Regions from separate parts of the Bacillus sp. K7 genome, predicted to be linked through region 2. Evidence: a T-box and tRNA genes for the amino acid it is inferred to sense, from the RefSeq annotation. Region 2 holds a T-box; the other holds one or more tRNA genes.

Region 1 (9,474 bases), 510 kb from region 2:
TTCATAACCTACAAATTCGTTCCCTTTATGTACGTTTAACCATTCAATACCGGAGTTTATTCCTTGTTCAGCAACATCCTCTGGCATTTGATCAATTAATTCTAATAGAGGTTCGAGAGTTCTTTTCATGATTTGAGCTTCTACATTAACTTGCTCAGAAGAAACATCATCAGAACTTTCTTTTGCGCTAGCTATTGGTATTGTTATAGTGGTAAAAATTAGAGAGAAACAGATTACAATGACCAATTGTTTAATGCTTTTCTTCACGATAAAACTTCTTTACAATATTTTTATAGAATTTTTTTTTGCAATAGGAGTGTGTTTGTGAAAAAAAGTTTATATTTTTTGATACTATTGATTGTTGCAGGTTCGTTTATTGTTAATATTTTTGTAGATAATGAATCTATTTCAACAATAGTTAATATTATTGGACTAATTGCAATTATTATTATGGGCATTGTTTTAAGAATTACTTTTGGTAACTCTTCTGAAAAGTAATCCTTTTTAAGATCTAAAGAAAGAAGCATCCTAAATTTTACAAAGATGAATTACAAAAAGATACATTGTATCTAAACAAAAAAAGAGGAGTAAAACACATGGTTTACTCCTCAGGCTGTCGAGAAAAATCTCGACAGCTTTTTTGTGCAATATATAGATGTTTCATTCGGAGTTGAAAATTAAAAAATGAGGGATTCTTTGACACCAGGTCTTTAAAGCCCACCACTTTTCTGCATGGTGAGCGCCACAATAATATTCACTTGGTCAAAAACGCCTTCCTGACGGCCGTACTTTTCAAATACAGCCCTAAACCCTTCGACTTCCGGTGCAATGCAAACCGTTTCAAATTCGCCACCCCTGCCGCCTATAAAATTGATTTACTCTTATTCGCAGGTACATTATCCTGTTTTTTATCAACACGGATATCATCTGAGTGAACTTTTACTGGTTCAGATGGTCTGATTTTCCGTTCGTTATTGGCGATGCCTTGAAAAAAACGTAAAGTTTAAAAAGACTACTACTATAAAAGGATGCCGTGTCTGTTGTAGATACTTACTTTATGAAGTGGGCAGTTTGTAGGCAGTAGATCATATAAAAATAAACACAAAAAAATACCAAGTTCGTCAAAACCCTTGGTATCATTGATGCGGCCGAGAGGACTTGAACCTCCACGGGTTATTCACCCACTAGGCCCTCAACCTAGCGCGTCTGCCATTCCGCCACGACCGCATGATCATTAAATTGTGTTTTTGTGCTGGCTTAGTAGGCTCTTAACCTAGTAAAACCGATTTGCGTGCACTTTGTAAATAAAGTGCGGGTGAAGGGACTCGAACCCCCACGTCGTAAGACACTAGATCCTAAGTCTAGCGCGTCTGCCAATTCCGCCACACCCGCAAAAAGACAAATGGTGAGCCATGAAGGACTCGAACCTTCGACCCTCTGATTAAAAGTCAGATGCTCTACCAACTGAGCTAATGGCTCTTGCTATTCGATTTCAAAAAATAAAAATGGCTGGGCTAGCTGGATTCGAACCAACGCATGACGGAGTCAAAGTCCGTTGCCTTACCGCTTGGCTATAGCCCAACGAAATTGGAATGACCCGTACGGGATTCGAACCCGTGTTACCGCCGTGAAAGGGCGGTGTCTTAACCGCTTGACCAACGGGCCGATGGTCGAGACTTATATCGAAATCTGATGGCGGAGAAGGAGGGATTTGAACCCTCGCGCCGCTTACGCGACCTACACCCTTAGCAGGGGCGCCTCTTCAGCCACTTGAGTACTTCTCCAATATGGCTCCACAGGCAGGATTCGAACCTGCGACCGATCGGTTAACAGCCGATAGCTCTACCACTGAGCTACTGTGGAATAATGAGACAAGACTTATTCTATCAGCCTTGATATGCAATGTCAAGAGGTAAATGTTTTTGTTCATCTCTCGTGACGACTTTTATAATGTACCATAGGCTTGCCATATCCGTCAACCTTTTTCATGAAAAAATTCTTTTTATTTTTCCGCGGCATTTTCCGCACCGGTATCTGTCAGGATTCATGGCACGCTTCTTTATATACTGTTGGCCGCACGCCGTACAGATATACCTGTAAGTTTTTTTGTTTTCTGTTTTTTTCTTTAAAGGCGTACAGAACCTAGGCGCGTTGACCTGCTGCAGCAGCGCTCGAAAATCTCTGTCTCTGTGCTTGTACCCTTTTCCTTCAAGGTGAAGATGATAATGGCAGAGCTCGTGCTTGATGATGCCGATCAGTTCCTCCCTGCCGTGTTCAATTAAATATTTCCTGTTTAATTCAATGTTATGGGAGGTTAACAGGTACCTTCCTCCCGTCGTTTTCAGCCTGTCATTAAAAAGTGCCTGATGGCGGAACGGCTTGTTAAAATATGTATCAGAAATATCCTCTGTCAGCTTTTGAAGCTCTTTGTTATCCATGGTGCACCTCACTTAAAAAACATTGAACGGGACAATTCACCGTTCGCATACAATATGGTAATCACCGTCCCTCTTATGATAAAAGCTGAGGAGGAATGAGCCTATGCCAAATTGGCTTAAAAAACAGATGCAAAAAGCGTTCCTTGAAAAAGATAATTACCAAATTAAACTGCTGAATCAATGCTGGTATTTCTATAGGAAAAAACACTGCTCGTAAGCAGTGCTTTTATTTTACCATAGACAGCGATACTCTGCCTTTTTGTACATCTACGCCGTCAACCCAAACCGTCACAATATCGCCGACGGATACGACATCAAGAGGATGCTTGACGAATTGATTGCTGAGTTTTGAGATATGAACAAGCCCGTCTTGTTTGACTCCGATATCAACAAACGCTCCGAAGTCCACTACATTGCGCACGGTGCCCTGCAGCTCCATACCCTCTTTCAAATCTTCCAGCTGAAGGACATCTGTTTTCAGCAGAGGCTTAGGCACCTCATCTCGCGGATCGCGTTCCGGCCTTGTCAGCTGTTCACAAATATCTTTCAGGGTGATTTCTCCGATTCCCAGCTCTTGTGCCGTTTCAGAAAGCGCCAGCTGATTGATTTTATCCTTCAATTCCGCCGTGCCGATTTGCTCTGTTGAAAGGCCGAGCTTTTTCAATAGCGCTTTTGTTTCTTTATAGCTTTCCGGGTGGATGCCTGTTCTGTCTAAAGGTTCTGTCCCTTCCTGCACTCTTAAGAAACCGATGCATTGTTCATAGGTTTTCGCACCGAGTCGCGGGATGTCCTTCAATTCTTTTCGGTTCGAAAACTTGCCGATTTCCTCACGTTTTTTGACAACGTTGCCTGCGACAGATTTTGACAATCCGGCTACATATTGAAGCAGCGCGGCGGACGCTGTGTTGACGTTTACTCCCACTTGGTTTACGACGGTTTCCACAACGAACCGCAGAGATTCATTTAAGCGTTTTTGGCTGACATCATGCTGATACTGTCCGACACCGACAGACTTGGGATCGATCTTGACGAGTTCTGCGAGCGGGTCTTGCAGTCTTCGCGCAATAGATACGGCACTGCGCTCTTCAACCTGAAGCTCAGGGAATTCTTCTCTTGCAAGCTCAGAAGCCGAATATACGCTTGCTCCCGCTTCATTGACGATCACGTAATAAATGTTCCGCGGCATGTCCTTCAGTACATTGACGATGAATTGCTCAGTTTCTCTCGATGCCGTGCCGTTTCCGATCGCCACCATCTCGACTTGATGCTGCTCGAGAATCGCTTTCACTTTCTCATGGGCTTCTTTTGTTTTGTTGACTGGCGCGTGCGGATAGATGACATCAATTTTCATGACTTTTCCGGTCTCATCTGAGACAGCGAGCTTACAGCCGGTTCGGAAGGCTGGATCAACACCGAGAACGGTTTTGCCTTTCATCGGCGGCTGAAGCAGAAGCTTTCTCAAGTTTTCAGAGAAAATATGAATCGCCTGTTCATCCGCTTTTTCTGACAGCTCTTTCCTGATTTCACGTTCGATTGCCGGCTGGATCAGCCTTTTATAGCTGTCTTCAATCGCCGCCTGCAAAATCTCTTTTACGGACGTTGAGCGGTTTTTGATGATCTCTTTTTCTAAGTAAGCCTTAATATGATCCGCCGGCGGTTCGATTGACACTTTTAAAATGTCTTCTTTTTCGCCGCGGTTCATCGCCAGCACCCTGTGCGGAACGACTTTTGCGATTGGCTCTTCATACTCGTAATACATTTCATACACATTTTTCTCGTCAGTGTCTGCCGACTTTCCTGCTGCAGACTTAATGGTTCCTTTTTTAAAGGTTTCCTGGCGAATCCACTTTCTGAAACTCGGCTCGTCTGAGATTTGTTCGGCAATAATGTGCTTGGCGCCTTCTATCGCTTCTTCCCGTGTAAACACTTCTTTTTCTTCGCTGATGTATTGGTCTGCGGTTTCTGCCAGACGGTCATCCTGCGGAAGTGTCAGGATATAGTCGGCAAGCGGCTCGAGGCCTTTGCTTTTTGCGACTGTCGCTTTTGTTTTGCGTTTTTGTTTATACGGGCGGTACAGGTCTTCCACTTCCTGAAGCTTCACCGATTGCTCAATTTTTCGCTTGACGTCATCTGTCAGTTTATCCTGCTCTGCAATGAGCCTGATGACTTCTTCTTTTCGCTGATTCAAATGTTGTATGTATTGCCAGCGTTCAGAAATCGTCTGAATCTGAACCTCATCCATTGAACCCGTCTGCTCTTTTCGGTACCGAGCGATAAACGGGACTGTGTTGCCGTCCTCAAGCAGGCGGATGACACTCTCAACGTGTTTTTGTGATAAACCGATTTCTTTCGCAATTTGCTGTTTTAAAAGGGCTGACGTTTCCATGTAACCAAAGCCTCCAATTTTGTCGTTCTTTCTCTAGTGTATCAAAAACCGAAAAAAACACATAAAAAAAACAGCCCGCTGGCCGATATCTTTCCCCCTATTTCAAACTATCCGTTTGATTGCCCGCACAAAAAAAGAAGCCGGATGCCCAGCTTCTTTTTTCAGATTTCCCTAGGACAGCTGTCCCAGAATATAGGTCAGATCATCTTTTCTTGATGTTGTATACATTTTCAGCGAATTCGATATGTCTTCTACCGATTGGCCTTTTTTCAAATGGGAGCGGATATCGGGTACGTTGAGTCCATCTGTATGTATAATGAACTTTGAACCCTTTTCATAGGTGGCGGTATGCGTTTTGTATTTTTGCGGCTTGCCTGATAAATAGCCTGAAATCGGCAGAGGATAAAAGCTGTCACCAGACGGGGAATGCAGAATAAAACGTACGTTTCCGACGGAGCAGTACGTAAACTGCCTTTGTTCAAAATTGATTTTCAGGATAGAAGCTGTTGCGCCTCTTTTGTGTTTCATCGCCTGATTACAGCGTTCGATAATGCTTTGTACGTCTTCATTCGCATAGTTTTCCACTAAGTCTTTGATGGCTGCAGAAGATTCATTGGCAAGCGATCCGCTTCCAAGCCCGTCTGCTACCGCACAAATTAACTCCTTATCATCAGCTTTCATATAAAAGCTGTCGCCGCAAATCGATTTTCCTTCTTTATTCAGTTGGTATACAAGAGTTTGAATATGCTCGTTTTCTTCAACCTGGATCATTACATTAACTCCATCGAGGGATCTTCAGTCAAGGCCTCTCTGAGCTTCTTCACAGCTTTGCGCTGCAGACGCGAGACGTGCATTTGAGATATACCGAGAATGTCCCCAGTTTCTTTTTGGCTTTTGTTTTGAATATACGTAAGGTCTATGATTTGTTTTTCACGGTCTGAAAGGACATGAAGCACGCTTTGCAGCATCATTTGCTGGTTGACCCGCTCATATCCATCCTCCTGTGAGCCGACAATATCAAGAATTGTGACCGTGCTTCCATCCGCATCCGCTTCAATGCTGTGGTCAACGGACAAGGCTTGATAGCTTTTGCCCATTTCCATTGTTTCCAGAACCTCTTCTTCTGTAACATCGAGAAATTCGGCAATCTCTTCTACTTTCGGCGACCTTTGTGTTTCAGTCGTCAGCTGATCCACCGCCATTTTGATTCTTGGGCCCAGTTCTTTGATTCGTCTCGGCACGTGAACGCTCCACGTCTTATCTCTGAGGAACCGTTTAATCTCACCGATGATTGTCGGAATCGCAAAAGCTTCAAACGATTTGCCGACCACCGGATCGTATCGCTTAATCGCACCCAGCAGCCCGATCATGCCGACCTGGCGAAGATCCTCATGGAAGATTTTGCCTTTTGAATATTTTTTCGCAAGCATATCAACTAGATTTGTATAGACCCGCACAAGCGTTTCTTGCGCCTGTTCATCTTGATTTGTTTGGTATTCGCTTATGAGCCGATCGACTTCATCTTTAGTTAGTTTCGTAGTTTTTGATGGTTGTGTCATGATCAACTCGCTCCCCATTTAAATACTTTGTCATCGCTACGGTGACGCCGGAGTGGTTTTGCACTCTGACTTCATCCATAAGCGTTTCCATTAAATATAGACCGAGCCCTCCTTCTGATAATTGATCAACTGTATGCGAAGGTGTGTACGGCCCTAGATCCTGCTGCTTTTGATCGAAATCAAAGCTGTCTCCTTCATCCGCGACAATGACCTCTAAACGGTCTTCGAACACACCGAATCGTATTGACACTTCCCCATTTTTGTCTTCTTTGTAAGCATGCTGCACCGCATTCGTACACGCTTCACTGACTGCGATTTTCAAATCTTCAATTTCATCGTACGTATAGCCCATTCTGCTCGCGACGCCTGACAGCGTCAGCCTTATAATTCCTACATATTCAGGCTGGGCCGGCACTTTCATTTCGATGTAATCAGCGTTATTCTTCATTGCACTCCACCTTCTGACTTTGCAGAAATATCAATAATGTCCTTCAGGCCTGTAATCTCAAACAGACGGATCAGCCGGTCAGAAAGATTTTCAAGTTTCAGCGACCCGCCTTGTTTTTTCACTGTTTTAAAGATGCCTACAAAGACGCCGAGTCCGGTACTGTCCATGTAGCTGACATTTTTCAGGCAAATTCTTAAGTCAGCGCCTTGTTCTGCCAGAGGAACGAGCTTCTCTCTGAGCACTGGAGCTGAGTATACATCAATTTCTCCCGCAATGTTTACTTGTATATCATTCTCGTTTTGCTTCACATCAACATTTATATTCATTCGTATCACCTCAAATTATCCTTCAATTCACTAATTGTTTTATACCCACGGCTGGCCGAAGCTAAACCTTTCTTCTCAAAACAATTAACGTAAAATCATCGTGCAGCTGAAAATCCTGCAATTTGAGGAGGCGGTCATAAATGTTTTTGACCATATCCTGCGCGGAGGAACACATATGTTCCTCAATGAGCTTCTGCAGATCAGGACGCTCCAAGAAACCGTTTTCCGTTCTGCATTCTGTGACGCCGTCAGAAAATAAGACAATCATATCGCCCTTATCAAGATGCTGATCGAATTGCTTGTAATCATAATCCTGCGAGATGCCGAGAACGAGCCCTTTGGCCTCTAAATCGTAAAACGTGTTGTCTTTTTGAGAATAATAGAATCCCGGTTCATGCCCCGCTGAAGCATATGTAAAATGATGCTTGTCCATATTGTAATTTGCATAAAACATCGTAATAAACATACTGGCATCAACGTTTTGTTCAACAACCCGATTCAAATTTTTCAGCACCTGAGAAGGGTGTACGCCCGTTTCCGGCAAAGAATCCATCGCATATTTAATCATCGACATACAAAGAGCCGCCGGAATGCCTTTTCCGATCACGTCCGCGATTGCGATATTAATGGATTCCTGGTCTTTGACAAAGTGGTAGTAATCACCGCTCATCTGTTTAGCAGGCACACTGATGGCGCCGATATCCAGCGCTTCTTCCTGCGGAATCTTTGTCCCGAGCAGCGTTTGCTGAACATTTGCGGCGATTTCAATTTCCGATTTGATTTCTTGCTGTATCCCTCTGAGGGTTTGATGCTCCTGATAAGCCATTCCATATCCAATCATGACTTCTATTAAAAAATCCAGCGAATGAAAAACATCTTCCGGGAGTTTCGGATACAGCTCCTTCAGCACTTTTCGGTGAATGCTGATGATTTCTTCCGGAGGAATTTGATGCTCGATTGTTTTTCGGCTGAATTTTTGGGCTTGATATAAAGATGTTTCTGTTAATTCGGCTATATATCGACTAAGCAGCTGGTGATACCGCTGCTCAATAACCTCCCTAAAATCCACTTTCTTACCTCCTACCGAAGCCATTTAATGGCTTGTATCTCTGTTCCTTCCCCCGATACGGAATTTAAACTGAATTCATCCATCAGCCTTTTGACACCTGGAAGTCCCGCTCCGAGTCCGCCAGACGTTGAGAATCCGTCTTCCATGACTTTACGGATATCAGGAATTCCCGGCCCTTGGTCTTCCGCTATGATTTTCAGGCCCTTTTTTCCTCTCTCAGCGACCTGTTCAATGCCAATCTGGCCTTTGCCGGCATATAAATAAATATTCCTGGCTAATTCTGAAATAGCCGTTGTAATTCTAGCCTGGTCTACCGTGCCGAAACCCAGTTCTTTTGCAACGTTTCGTCCCAGTTGTCTGGCGGCCACGATATCCCATTCTGTCATGATTTTCACACAGGATTGGTCGTTCATACGCTATTCCCCCAATTCCCGCTTCAATGTCTCAAGCCCCTGCTCTAAATCGAGCGCTGTTTCGATTTCCTCTAGCGCGATTCCAAGTTCAATCAGCGTCACTGCCACAGCGGGCTGAATGCCGGTCAAAACAACTTTGGCCCCCATTAGCTTAGACATTGTGATGACGTCGCCCAGCACTTTGGCGATAAATGAATCAATCATGTCCACAGATGTCAGGTCAATTACGACCCCGTTGGCACCTGTTTCGTATATTTTATTTAACAAATCTTCTTGAAAGGTTAATGCGGTTTGGTCATCCAGTTCCCATTGAATGGACACTAATAAGCAATTATACAGTTTCAAGATCGGGATTTTCGGATGTCTCAAAATATTATTCCCCCAATGAAACGATTTTTCGATCCGTCATTTCCAATGCTGTTTGAATTCCTTTTTGCAGGGTATTCTTAGTAATAACTTGGGATAAATCAATGCCCAGGTTGACGATGGTCTGAGCAATTTCCGGACGGATGCCGGCGAGCAGGCATTTCGCACCGACAAGCCTTACCGCTTCAGACGCCTGAATAATATGATGGGCAACCATCGTGTCAACGACAGGAACACCTGTAATATCAATCAGCACGACTTGTGAGCGATGTTTAACGACGCCGTTAAGAAGATTTTCCATAATTCGCTTAGCACGTTCGGTATCAATCGTTCCGACAAGCGGCATTACGGTGATATTTTCAAACACCGGGATGAGCGGCGCAGAAAGCTCCTGCAGCGCGATTTTTTGCAAGGATACTGTTTTTTCCCACGAGATTGAGTATTGGTTGAAAATTTCTGTATTAATCGG
Region 2 (5,770 bases):
CTTCCAACTGCCAGACCTGAACCATTCAGTGTGTGTACATGCTCAGGCTTGCCTTTCGCTTCACGTCTAAAACGAATGTTCGCACGTCTTGCCTGAAATGCTTCGAAGTTGCTGCAAGAAGAGATTTCACGATACGTGTCCTGGCTTGGAATCCAAACTTCGATATCGTATTTTTTCGCCGCCGTAAAGCCTAGATCACCCGTACACATGCTCATGACACGGTACGGAAGCTCAAGCAGCTGAAGTACTCGTTCTGCTTGGTTTGTGAGCTTCTCTAATTCATCATAAGAATCTTCAGGCTTCACAAACTTCACAAGCTCAACTTTATTAAATTGGTGCTGACGGATTAATCCGCGTGTATCACGCCCCGCTGAACCCGCTTCAGAACGGAAGCAGGCACTGAATGCCGCATAGTTAATAGGCAGGCTGTCACCTGAAAGGATTTCATCACGATGCATGTTTGTAATCGGTACTTCCGCTGTCGGAATTAAGAAGTAATCTTCTTCTCTGATTTTAAACGCATCCTCTTCGAATTTAGGAAGCTGACCCGTTCCCGTCATGCTTGCGCGGTTCACCATATAAGGCGGGATTACTTCAGTATAGTTATACTCATCTACATGCAGATCAAGCATAAAGTTATACAGTGCACGCTCCAGACGGGCACCTAACCCTTTATAGAAGACGAAACGGCTTCCTGTTACTTTTGCTGCACGTTCAAAGTCAAGAATCCCCAGCTCGTCTGCGATATCCCAGTGCGGCTTCGGCTCGTAAGCAAAAGAAGGCTTTTCGCCCCATTGACGAACTTCTATATTGTCGTCTTCTGTTTCACCGACAGGGACAGACTCATGCGGAATGTTTGGGATAGAAAGAAGGATATGATCAAGCTCCGATTCCACTGTTCTTAACTCTTCATCAAGTTGTTTAATGTCCTCGCCGACTTCACGCATTTCTTTAATGATGTGATCCGCGTCTTTTTTCTCACGTTTCAGTACAGCAACCTGCTGAGATACTTCATTCCGTTTTCCTTTTAACTCTTCAACTTTACCGATAAGCTCTCGTCTTCTATCGTCCAGCGCCTCAAACTTATCAAAATCAGTTAAGTCTTCGCCTTTGTGTACAAGCTTGGCTTTAATGTCTTGAAAATTTGCTCTTAGCATCTTTGTATCAAGCATGCGAAACACTCCTTTTATAAAATGAGTCGAAAATAAAAAGAGCCCTCATCCCCATAAAGGGACGAGAGCTCTCGCGTTGCCACCCTGATTGAAAACAAGCCAGAGACTCGTTTTCCACTTTCACACATAACGGTTATCCCGTAAATGCCTACTTATTTCAGCATTTCGCTCAAGGATGGATTCAGACAGCATCTTTCACCGATTCGCACCAACCATCGGCTCTCTTAGAAAGAGGGGCTTCTTACTAGTTCCAATCAACGCTTTTCGATCTTTATTTGTGCTTATAATGTACTATAAGTTTCCACAGCTTTCAACTGTTTTATACAAGTGCTTTCTGCTTGTATTCCTCAACCATTTGAACAAACAGCTGTGTCACTCGGTGATCTTCTGTCAGCTCCGGATGGAACGAGCAGCCCAAGAATTGATCCTGTTTAGCAGCTACAATACGGCCATTATGCTCCGAAAGAACTTCGACATTTTCACCAGCTTCTAAAATATGCGGCGCACGGATGAATACCCCAGTAAAAGGCTTGTCCAGCCCCTTGATTGTTAAATCAGCTTCAAAACTGTCAACCTGCCGGCCAAATGAATTGCGTTCAACAACCACATTCAGCAGACCTAAATGAGGATTATCTGAACCAGCAATTTCTTTTGCTAATATAATTAATCCAGCGCATGTTCCAAACATTGGTTTTCCCTGAGCAGCAAATTTACGAAGAGGCTCCATGAATTGATACGTATCAATCAAACGGCGCATCGTTGTGCTTTCTCCACCAGGCAAAATCAGCCCGTCAACTTCATTCAGCTGCTCCGGACGTTTAACGACAAGACCAGCCACGCCGCATGCTTCAATTGCACGGATATGCTCTCTAACTGCTCCTTGAAGTCCTAGTACTCCTATTGTTAACATGTCAGCAGCGCTCCTATATTCCTACCAGCCGCGTTCTTGCATACGCTGTTCTGGAAGTAAGTTTGAGATTTCAATCCCTTTCATTGCAGTACCAAGCTCTTTAGAAAGCTCAGCAATCAATTTGTAATCAGTGTAGTGAGTTGTTGCTTCGACAATTGCTTTCGCAAATTTAGCAGGGTTGTCTGATTTAAAAATACCAGAGCCAACAAATACTCCGTCAGCACCAAGCTGCATCATGAGAGCAGCATCAGCAGGAGTTGCTACGCCGCCGGCCGCAAAGTTCACGACAGGAAGCTTGCCGTCTTTTTTAATTTGAAGGAGAAGCTCGTAAGGAGCGCCTAAGTTTTTCGCTTCTGTCATGAGTTCATCTTCACTCATCGCAACGACTTTGCGAACTTGAGCGTTTACTTTGCGCATATGGCGAACAGCTTCAACGATGTTCCCTGTTCCAGGCTCACCTTTCGTACGAAGCATAGAAGCACCTTCAGCGATACGGCGCGTTGCTTCACCAAGATCACGGCAGCCGCAGACGAAAGGAACTGTGTATTCATTTTTATTTAAATGAAATTCTTCGTCAGCCGGAGTCAGAACTTCACTTTCATCAATATAGTCAACACCCATAGCTTCCAGCACACGCGCTTCAACAATATGTCCGATACGCGCTTTTGCCATTACCGGGATAGATACTGCATTCATTACTTCTTCCACGATTGTAGGGTCAGCCATACGGGCAACTCCTCCAGCCGCGCGAATATCAGCTGGTACACGCTCCAGCGCCATTACAGCGACAGCTCCAGCTTCTTCAGCAATTTTCGCTTGTTCCGCATTGATGACGTCCATGATGACGCCGCCCTTTTGCATTTCTGCCATTCCGCGTTTTACACGTTCAGTACCTGTTTGAGCCATTTCTTGGTCCCCCTAATCAAGGTATAGTTATATGATTTCTAGTCCTTATTGTATCCTAGAAATCCAATAATTCATATGGATATATATCATTTTATTCGGTTTTTAGCGCTTTGAAAATCATTTTTTATTAAAAATTGGGTTTTTTCAGTATATTAAGCGAAAGAGCCCTAATACAAATCAGAGCTCTTTCAATTGATTAAAACCAGCCGGTTACCGTATCAACAATACTTCCCCAAATGCCAGCGAAAAATCCGCCGATACTGCGCATTGTCAGAACAAACCAGTTTGCTTTTTCTACTTTTTCTTTTGTAACAAGGTCTACACCAGCCAGATTGCCGTTAAGGAATCCGTAATCCTTTTCATCACCTGTATATTCAGCAGTCAGTTTCCCAACCTTCGTTCCTTTTTTCACAGGAGCGGTTAGCGTATCTTTATTTAATGTGACCTTCGCCTTGTAATTCTTTTCTTCACCATTCTTGACAGGAAGAGAGAATGCTTTGTTTGTCACAATGCCTACTTCTTTCTCTTTACCCTTATCAACTGAAATCGTTTTGTGGCCTTTTACTTGATCGCCTTCAGCGTAAATTTCTTTCATGGAGAAATTGTCGAAAGCATAATCGAACATTTTTTTCGTCTCATCGAAACGGCCTGTGTGAAGGTTGCCCTTTGCGTTCAACACAACAGTAATGACGCGCATTCCGTTGAGTTCAGCTGTTCCTGTGAAGCATGAACCCGCAGAGTCTGTAGAACCTGTTTTCAATCCATCCACAGTCGCTTTTTTATACTCGCTGACGAGCCCTTTCAGCATGAAGTTCCAGTTGGGCATGTCCATTTCATCATCAGTGCCCTCTCTGAACTTCGTTTTGGCGATACTGGAAGTCTCCAAAACCTCAGGGTAGTCAGTAATCAAATGATCTGCAAGAATCGCCATATCCTTAGCAGAAACTTCACTTTCTTCATCTGCGCTTGTCCCCTCAGGCTGATGCCCGTGAAGATCTTTGTTTTCAAGACCTGTTGCGTTAACAAATTTGTAATCTGTTAAGCCAAGTTCTTTCGCTTTTGCATTCATTCTTTTAACAAACTCAGTTTCAGAACCCGCAACGATTTCTGCAATCCCGATAGCAGCGGCATTTGCAGAATAAATTGCTGTAGCTTGATAAAGTTCTTTTACTGTGTACTTCCCGTCCTTACGAAGAGGAACGTTTGATAAGCTGTTATCTTGGGAAATCTCATACACATAATCATCAGGCGTATAGGTTTGGTCCCATTTTACTTTTCCTTGGTCAATTGCTTCTAATAACAGATACTCTGTCATCATTTTTGTCATACTTGCAATTGGCAATCTTTCATCTGCATTTTTACTGTACAGAATTTTACCTGAAGAAGCTTCGATCATAATAGCAGCTGATGCATTGATATCAATTGGATCGCTGGCTGCATTTGCTTTTGACATCGGAGCCAGGCAAGTCACAAATAGTGTTAATATAACCAATGACATCAATATCCGTTTACATTTCATGATGTTCAATCGTATGACCTCCGTATTTCATTTTCTTCATCTATAATTAAGCCGTTAAAGGACATTTTTAAAGCACAACAGTATAAATTTTATCATAATCAGGATTAAAAAAATAGACAGAGTCAGAGACCCTGTCAAATGTTTTTAATTTGTAACATTTTATTATGAAATTGTATAGTTCGGTGATTCTTTTGTAATCTGCACATCGTGCGGATGGCTTTCACGAAGTCCTGCGCCAGTCATGCGAATGAACTGAGCTTCTTCTCTTAAAGCTAGAAGATCTTTGGATCCGCAATATCCCATACCGGAACGAAGACCGCCGACTAGCTGATAAACAGTTTCTTCAACTGGTCCTTTGTAAGGTGTGCGTCCTTCAATTCCTTCAGGAACAAATTTTTTGTTTTCTTCTTGGAAGTAACGGTCTTTACTTCCTTTTTCCATTGCAGCAACTGATCCCATACCGCGGTAAACTTTAAATCTTCTGCCTTGGTAGATTTCAGTTTCCCCAGGACTTTCTGACGTGCCTGCAAGCAAGCTGCCGAGCATAACAGCATGTCCGCCGGCTGCCAATGCTTTCGTGATATCGCCAGAGAATTTAATTCCGCCGTCTGCAATGATTGTCTTGCCGTGTTTTCTTGCTTCAGTCGCACAATCATAAATCGCTGTAATTTGCGGAACACCGACACCCGCCACCACGCGTGTAGTACAAATTGAACCAGGTCCGATTCCAACTTTGACAACGTCTACTCCAGCTTCGATAAGAGCTCTTGTCGCTTCAGCTGTTGCCACGTTTCCAGCAATAATATTTAATTCAGGATACGTTTCACGAATTTTTGTTACTGTGTTTACTACCCCTTGAGAGTGTCCGTGAGCTGTGTCGATAACAATGACATCAACATTGGCTTCGACAAGCTTTTTGACACGAGTCATTGTATCGCCAGTTACGCCAACTGCTGCACCAACGATCAGACGGCCGTGAACGTCTTTAGATGAGTTCGGGAACTCAATAACTTTTTCAATGTCTTTAATTGTGATAAGACCTTTTAATTTATTCTGGTCATCAACGAGAGGAAGCTTTTCAATTTTATGTTTCTGCAAAATCTTTTCAGCCTCATCCAAAGTCGTTCCTACAGGTGCAGTGACGAGTTCTTCTTTCGTCATGACATCGCTGATTTTCATAGAGTAGTCAGAAATAAAACGAAGATCACGGTTTGTAATAATTCCGACGAGCTTTTGATCTTCTTCGTTATTTACAATCGGAAC

Evidence for each region. The T-box of region 2 lies ahead of serS (serine--tRNA ligase). A T-box ahead of a tRNA ligase gene usually reads a tRNA of that ligase, here a tRNA-Ser.
Region 1: it has a tRNA-Ser gene. The T-box ahead of serS (serine--tRNA ligase) is inferred to sense a tRNA for this amino acid. The anticodon was not compared.

Annotation. Positions count from the first base shown of each region.
Region 1 is NZ_CP096406.1:523,675-533,148, reverse strand. Features, by position in the region: gene M1D98_RS02755 (hypothetical protein) at 1-267, opposite strand, end outside; gene M1D98_RS02750 (hypothetical protein) at 325-498, shown strand; partial or broken gene M1D98_RS02745 (endopeptidase) at 717-872, opposite strand; partial or broken gene M1D98_RS02740 (hypothetical protein) at 872-988, opposite strand; tRNA gene M1D98_RS02735 (tRNA-Leu) at 1,144-1,227, opposite strand; tRNA gene M1D98_RS02730 (tRNA-Leu) at 1,311-1,392, opposite strand; tRNA gene M1D98_RS02725 (tRNA-Lys) at 1,404-1,479, opposite strand; tRNA gene M1D98_RS02720 (tRNA-Gln) at 1,507-1,581, opposite strand; tRNA gene M1D98_RS02715 (tRNA-Glu) at 1,594-1,665, opposite strand; tRNA gene M1D98_RS02710 (tRNA-Ser) at 1,694-1,784, opposite strand; tRNA gene M1D98_RS02705 (tRNA-Asn) at 1,789-1,863, opposite strand; gene M1D98_RS02700 (SprT family protein) at 1,986-2,438, opposite strand; gene cmpA (cortex morphogenetic protein CmpA) at 2,542-2,655, shown strand; gene M1D98_RS02690 (Tex family protein) at 2,665-4,824, opposite strand; gene rsbX (phosphoserine phosphatase RsbX) at 4,996-5,595, opposite strand; gene sigB (RNA polymerase sigma factor SigB) at 5,595-6,383, opposite strand; gene rsbW (anti-sigma B factor RsbW) at 6,349-6,831, opposite strand; gene rsbV (anti-sigma factor antagonist RsbV) at 6,828-7,157, opposite strand; gene rsbU (phosphoserine phosphatase RsbU) at 7,219-8,226, opposite strand; gene rsbT (serine/threonine-protein kinase RsbT) at 8,238-8,639, opposite strand; gene rsbS (RsbT antagonist protein RsbS) at 8,643-9,008, opposite strand; gene rsbRA (RsbT co-antagonist protein RsbRA) at 9,013-9,474, opposite strand, start outside.
Region 2 is NZ_CP096406.1:15,515-21,284, reverse strand. Features, by position in the region: gene serS (serine--tRNA ligase) at 1-1,172, opposite strand, end outside; T-box leader at 1,227-1,439, opposite strand; gene pdxT (pyridoxal 5'-phosphate synthase glutaminase subunit PdxT) at 1,492-2,082, opposite strand; gene pdxS (pyridoxal 5'-phosphate synthase lyase subunit PdxS) at 2,104-2,988, opposite strand; gene dacA (D-alanyl-D-alanine carboxypeptidase) at 3,185-4,516, opposite strand; gene guaB (IMP dehydrogenase) at 4,670-5,770, opposite strand, start outside.